Regions from separate parts of the Kosakonia oryzendophytica genome, predicted to be linked through region 1. Evidence: predicted binding sites of a transcription regulator. Region 1 holds the regulator's gene; the other holds the start of a gene.
The links. Region 1 encodes PurR, which represses purine synthesis genes. Its sites were predicted from a motif close to CANGCAAACGTTTGCNTG; they were not measured.
Positions count from the first base shown of each region.

Region 2: a site for PurR is predicted at 1,559-1,576, ahead of O9K67_RS19355 (nucleoside-specific channel-forming protein Tsx). Genes of this name have one in related genera too.

Region 1 is NZ_CP115659.1:2,877,732-2,881,144, forward strand. Features, by position in the region: gene O9K67_RS13895 (MFS transporter) at 1-488, opposite strand, end outside; gene cydH (cytochrome bd-I oxidase subunit CydH) at 659-748, opposite strand; gene purR (HTH-type transcriptional repressor PurR) at 1,046-2,071, shown strand; partial or broken gene punR (DNA-binding transcriptional activator PunR) at 2,068-3,002, opposite strand; gene punC (purine nucleoside transporter PunC) at 3,116-3,413, shown strand, end outside.
Region 2 is NZ_CP115659.1:3,990,335-3,993,747, reverse strand. Features, by position in the region: gene O9K67_RS19360 (helix-turn-helix transcriptional regulator) at 1-458, shown strand, start outside; gene O9K67_RS19355 (nucleoside-specific channel-forming protein Tsx) at 540-1,421, opposite strand; gene O9K67_RS19350 (SadB/YajI family lipoprotein) at 1,718-2,260, opposite strand; gene nrdR (transcriptional regulator NrdR) at 2,414-2,863, shown strand; gene ribD (bifunctional diaminohydroxyphosphoribosylaminopyrimidine deaminase/5-amino-6-(5-phosphoribosylamino)uracil reductase RibD) at 2,866-3,413, shown strand, end outside.

The DNA.
Region 1 (3,413 bases):
ATAAACGACATGCGCCAGCCAATGGTTTCACCCAGCCAGGTCGCAGCCGGCACCCCACCGATATTGGCGATGGTTAGCCCCATAAACATGGTGGCGACGGCGCTGGCTTGTTTTTCTTTGGCAACAACGCTTGCAGCAACCACCGATCCCAGGCCAAAGAATGCCCCGTGATTGAGACTGGTGACGATACGCGCCAGCATCAGGGTGGCGTAATTCGGTGCAATCGCCGACAACACATTACCCAGCGTAAAAATCGCCATCAAAAAAATCAGCGCGTTGCGTCTGCCGCGATGAGAAAGCAGTAAGGTCATTAACGGCGCACCGACCATTACGCCGACAGCATAGGCGCTAATCAGCATCCCCGCCGCCGGGATAGAAACGTCAACGCCGCGGGCAATCACCGGCAGTAATCCCATCGGGGAGAACTCGGTCGTACCGATGCCAAAGGCGCCAATCGCCAGGGCAAGCAAAGGGAAATTCATTTTCATAAACTGACTCCGGAAAAGCCGTGTCGATTCGGGACACTGTCGCAGAAGTCAAAAGTATGACATCAATCACAAAAAACAGCAGTTAGCGGAATGACAAAAGAGTATTGCAAAATTGATAACAATGGCGGGGATGAAAACGGAGGGGGAACCCGGTTCCCCCTCGCGCAGAATCAATGCAGTGCAGCAGTCAGGGCGCCGAAAACGATCAGACCCAGCACGATGACGGTAGTGAACAGTGAATACTTCAGGTCGGTGCTCATCAATTTTCTCCGTTTTAATTTCCACACAAAAAGTGAGATAGCGCATTTTTGCACAAATAAACGTAAAAATCTTGCAGGAATTAGCGTGTCAGATGTTTTATCACTTCCCCTTTTGCTCAAGATCAGACAAAATTCGACGCTAAATTTATTAGCGTACCGGCCATTGACTCCCCTCCTGACGTCCAGTGTCTTTTTCCCGGCGTACCGCACCCCCATTCATGGGTACAGGGTGATTGAAGGCAAACGTTTACCTTATGTATTATCAGGAGCTTGAGATATGGTCTGGAGTGACATCTGATGGCAACGATCAAAGACGTAGCGAAGCGAGCAAACGTTTCCACCACAACCGTATCACACGTAATTAACAAAACACGTTTTGTCGCCGAAGAGACGCGCAATGCTGTGTGGGCGGCGATCAAAGAGCTGCATTATTCACCGAGCGCCGTGGCGCGCAGCCTGAAGGTGAATCACACCAAATCGATCGGCCTGCTGGCCACCAGCAGCGAAGCAGCCTACTTTGCCGAAATCATTGAGGCTGTTGAGAAGAAGTGCTTCCAGAAAGGCTACACCCTGATTCTTGGTAATGCCTGGAATAACCTGGAAAAACAGCGCGCTTACTTGTCGATGATGGCGCAAAAGCGTGTTGATGGTCTGCTGGTAATGTGTTCCGAGTATCCGGAATCCCTACTGAGCATGCTGGAAGAGTATCGCCATATCCCGATGGTCGTTATGGACTGGGGCGAAGCCAAAGCCGACTTTACTGACACGGTGATCGATAACGCCTTTGAAGGCGGTTATATGGCCGGGCGTTATCTGATCGAACGCGGCCACCGCGATATCGGTGTGATCCCGGGTCCGCTTGAGCGCAACACCGGCGCGGGCCGTCTCGCCGGCTTTATGAAAGCAATGGAAGAAGCCACCATTTCCGTACCGGAAAGCTGGATTGTCCAGGGCGACTTTGAACCTGAGTCTGGTTATCGCGCCATGCAGCAGATCCTTGCACAGACGCATCGCCCGACAGCCGTTTTCTGCGGCGGCGATATTATGGCCATGGGTGCGCTGTGTGCGGCCGACGAGATGGGATTACGCGTCCCACAGGATATTTCGGTGATCGGGTATGACAATGTGCGTAACTCCCGCTTCTTCACGCCGTCACTGACCACAATACACCAGCCGAAAGATTCGCTGGGTGAAACTGCGTTTACCATGCTGCTTGACCGTATTGTGAATAAACGCGAAGAGTCGCAATCCATTGAAGTGCATCCGCGTCTGATCGAGCGTCGCTCAGTCGCCGATGGTCCGTTCCGCGACTACCGCCGTTAATCCCCTTTTGCGGGAGCCCTTATTCCGGCTCCCGCAACCATTCCCGATTCAGCGTTTCACTGTCCCCCAGGTACTCAAGAAGCCAGTTCAGTGCAGGTGATGCCTCGTTCTGCTGCCACGTCAGGCAACAAGCGGCATCTGGGAAGGGATTTTCCAGCTCCAGCGCCACCCACTCCCCGCGATCGAGCCAGGGCCTGGCAAAATGCGCCGGGACCATTCCCACGCACAACCCGGCAGACAGACAGGCTTCGGATGATTTCCAGTCCGGTACTATCACGCGTTTCTGGTTATCCAGCAGCCAGGTAATGCGCTTTGGTAACGAGCGTGATGTATCTTCCTGTATCAGTGAGGGCCAGTTACGCAACGTCTCATCACTTAATGGGCCCGGCAGCGCCGCCAGCGGATGCCGACAGGAAACCACACACTTCCAGCTCAGCATTCCCATATCGCGAAAAGCATAGCGCCCACCGACCGGGATAGCCTGCGTTGCACCAATAGCCAGTTCAACACGCCCGTCGGCCAGTGCATCCCAGACGCCGTTAAACACTTCCTGATAAACCTGGAGTTCCACATCGCTAAAGTGACGATAAAAATCGACGATCAGCTGTCGTGTGCGTTCGGGTCTGACAATGTTGTCCACCGCAATCGCCAGTTGCCCGCGCCAGCCATTCGCAATCTGCTGGCACTGTTGACGGGTGACCTGCATTTTTTTGATAACAGAACGCCCTTCTTTCAAAAACCAGACGCCAGCGGGCGTTAACTCCACATCGCGGTGACGCCGTTCAAACAGTGGAACCGCCAGCCACTCCTCCAGTTGCCTCACGGTGTAGCTGACAGCAGAAGGCACGCGGTGCAACTCCTGAGCCGCGCCGCTAAAACTGCCGTTACGCGCCACAGCATCTACCACTTCCAGCGAATATTCTGACCACATAATCTGCCTGCAAAAAATTTGAAACCATTGCGCAAATATTAGCGTTTCACAAGGGAGAATGCACTCCTTACACTCGACAACCCTGATAACCTGCACAAAGAAGAGATACCACAATGCAACCTGGCAAAGGATTTTTAGTCTGGCTCGCGGGATTAAGCGTGCTGGGCTTTTTAGCCACCGATATGTACCTGCCCGCGTTCAGCGCTATTCAGCAAGATTTAGAGACCTCCTCCGCTGTTGTCAGCGCCACATTGAGCCTGTTTCTGGCCGGGTTTGCCGTTGCACAACTGCTGTGGGGACCGTTATCGGATCGCTATGGGCGCAAACCGATTCTGTTAACCGGCCTGGGGATTTTCGCTGTGGGCTGTCTGGGAACAGTATGGGTGCGGGACGCCACGCTGTTATTGGTGC
Region 2 (3,413 bases), 1.1 Mb from region 1:
CACTGATCGCCGCGATTGGGATGCTGCAAACCTGGAGCGGTGATGTGCTGGCGCAGGCTGCCGGTTCCGCGCAGGAGAAACTGCTGGCGGTGTTGCCGTACGATAAACGCATCGCGGCTGAACGTAACCGCATTATTTCACCGAATTTTGACAGATTTCCGCAGGTTCGCGTCTGGTTTGATGTGATTCACCAAGCAATGCGCCTGCATCAGGAACTCTATCTGCACTACCAGGACGAGAAGGGTGACGTTTCCGAACGGGTGATCCATCCGCTGGGATTATCCTTTATGGGGGCGACGTGGGTACTGGTGGCGTGGTGTGAACTGCGTGATGCTTACCGTTGTTTTCGCCTGGATCGTTGCCAGGGCGTGACCTTTACCGGGAAAGCATTTGCCGAGCGGCCTGATCGCTCAATGCAAGAGTTTATCCGCTTGCAGAAAGAAGCCTACGCGAAATAAAAAAGCCGACCTTGCGATCGGCTTTTCGGGCTGGATGCGCTGGCCGTGGCTGAACGCCACCCGGCAAGCGTCATCACGGGATCAGAAGTTGTAACCCACCACCAGGTAACCACCCCAACCGGTAGAACGCGCGCTAAAGTCGCCTGCGCCCCAATTCAGTGTGGCATCATCTTTGAACTGACCGCCATTGTGCCAGTAACGCGCAACAACAGAGTAATGCCAGTGGTCGTAGCCCAGGGAGAGGATATGACTGGATGCGATGGAGTTGTTGGTACGCTGCTGCTCACCGTTAACATAGTAACGGCTGTCGCCCAGGTCTGAACCCCAGTCAAAGTTGGTAAAGCCGATGTAGCTCAACTGGCCGCCCCACAGCGTGGTGATCGGGACAAAGTATTTCACTTTGAAACGGTAGCCATCCCACTCGTTCTCGTTCGTGGCACCGTAGTTCTGCCACTGGTATTTCGCATACACGTTCAGAGACAGGCTCATCGGCAGACCGGTGTCGATGTCGGTACCCAGACCCATGTACCAGGTGCTCTGGCGACCCGATGCGTTGCGGCCCATGTCGTAGATGTAGTTATTGGCGATGTACCACTCTTTGAACGGGCCAAAGCTCAGGTCAGTGCCGGTCAGTTTATCAATGGAGAAACGCGGTTCGATTTCCATAAACAGCGGAGAGCCGTGGTTCCAGATCCCCTTCGCACCGGTGTTACCCCCGAAGAATACCGGCGCATCCATATAGCCGTAGAAATCAAACCAATCTTTCTTGGCGAACGCTTCATATTCCAGGTAGGTATCGTTACGCGGGACAGGTCCGAAACGGGTGTGATAACTCCCCACCACGTTTACGCTCTGGTGCCACCAGTCGGAAAGATATTCAGGTTTGCTGTTATCCGCTGCGTTAGCAGTGAAAGAAGCGGAAAGCGTCAGAGCAGCACTGGCTGCGAGGATTATTTTTTTCATCATTTCGCCACTGATTGAGATCCCAGACGGGAGTGAAAGAAAGCACGCATTGAGTTTCTAAATGTTTCATATTTCTGGACGCCTATTATAAGTATCCGCGCTCACAAAAATATGTGTTGTTTCACATTACTGACACATACGTAATCGATTGCGTTCACGTTTGCGTGTAATAAACGAGGGCGATTGTACTGGCATTTATCAATATTGCAAATTCGTGAATGTGATGACGGGAGGAAAGAAAAGAAGATAAAGCGTGACAAAAAGCAAGTAGGGGCGACAACGTCACCCCTGACGACTTACTGCAAATTGGCGGGCTGAATGTCGTGAATGCGCACAAAGCCTAACTGATCCGGCGTAATGCCGTTGAGTTGCAGCGGAATGTCCACATCGCTTGGCGCAAGCGTGCTGGCAGGCGCATTAATCAGCTGATTCTGCACATTCACTTCCTGATAGTTTTCGGTTGTCCCCTGAATCTGTCCCCACTCAACGGTACCACTGAAGGCGGGAAGTGGATCGTTGGACTCGCCCTGAATACGCAGCACGATGCGGGTGCCGCCAGCGTTTGGCGCAATGTTTTGCAATGACATGCGCAACATACCAATCTGGCTGTTCAGGCGAGCCGGGGTGTTCGCACCCGGTAACAAATACACGCCGCTGCCGGATTTGGCATTCAGGGTATTTTGCTGGGTGATTTTGACCGTTTCTTTATTCAGTTTGCTCATTTCGTTGTTCAGTGTGCTGACGCTCTGATGCAACTGTCGGACTTCGCTTTGCTGGGCGCAGGCACTGAGGGCAAAAAGGCTTCCCAGTAAGAGTGTTCTTAGGTAACGTCTTGTCATTGTGTCTGTTTCCTTGAAAATGAGGATCGCTGTAATGGTAGACAGCAACGCTGTGGTTGCCATCGATCCATTGTCTCAAAAACGGTCTGCCTTTGTAGTCATGCCAGTTCGGGGTAAAATAGATTTCAGTTAACTCTAACGTCAGGACACTGTATGCATTGCCCATTCTGTTTCGCCGTGGATACCAAAGTAATTGATTCTCGTCTGGTGGGTGAAGGTTCTTCTGTTCGCCGCCGCCGGCAGTGTCTGGTCTGCAACGAGCGTTTCACCACCTTCGAAGTGGCGGAACTCGTGATGCCGCGGGTGGTAAAGAGCAATGATGTGCGTGAGCCGTTCAATGAAGACAAACTGCGCAGCGGTATGTTAAAAGCGCTGGAAAAACGTCCGGTAAGCGCGGATGACGTGGAAATGGCGCTGAACCACATTAAATCGCAACTTCGCGCAACAGGCGAACGCGAAGTGCCGAGTAAAATGATCGGTAATCTGGTGATGGAGCAGCTTAAAAAGCTCGATAAAGTGGCTTATGTTCGCTTTGCTTCCGTCTACCGCAGCTTTGAAGATATTCGCGAGTTTGGCGAAGAGATCGCTCGTCTACAGGACTAAGCATGCAGGACGAAATGTATATGGCCCGCGCGCTGAAACTGGCGCAGCGCGGTCGTTTTACCACCCATCCGAATCCGCGCGTCGGCTGCGTGATTGTGAACGATGGCGAGATCGTTGGTGAAGGTTTTCACTATCGCGCAGGTGAACCCCATGCCGAAGTGCATGCACTGCGTATGGCAGGCGATCGCGCCCGCGGCGCAACGGCGTATGTCACGCTGGAGCCGTGCAGTCACCATGGCCGTACGCCGCCGTGCTGCGAAGCGCTGATTGCCGCAGGCGTTGCTCGCGTTGTCGCGGCGATGCAGGATCCCAACCCGCAGGTTGCCGGTCGCGGCTTGTACCGCCTGCAACAGGAAGGCATCGAGGTCAGCCACGGGCTGATGATGAGCGAAGCAGAAGCGCTGAATAAGGGCTTCCTCAAACGCATGCGTACCGGGTTCCCTTATGTGCAGCTCAAGCTGGGGGCGTCGCTGGACGGCCGCACCGCGATGGCGAATGGCGAAAGTCAGTGGATCACCTCGGCGCAGGCACGTCGCGATGTACAGTTATT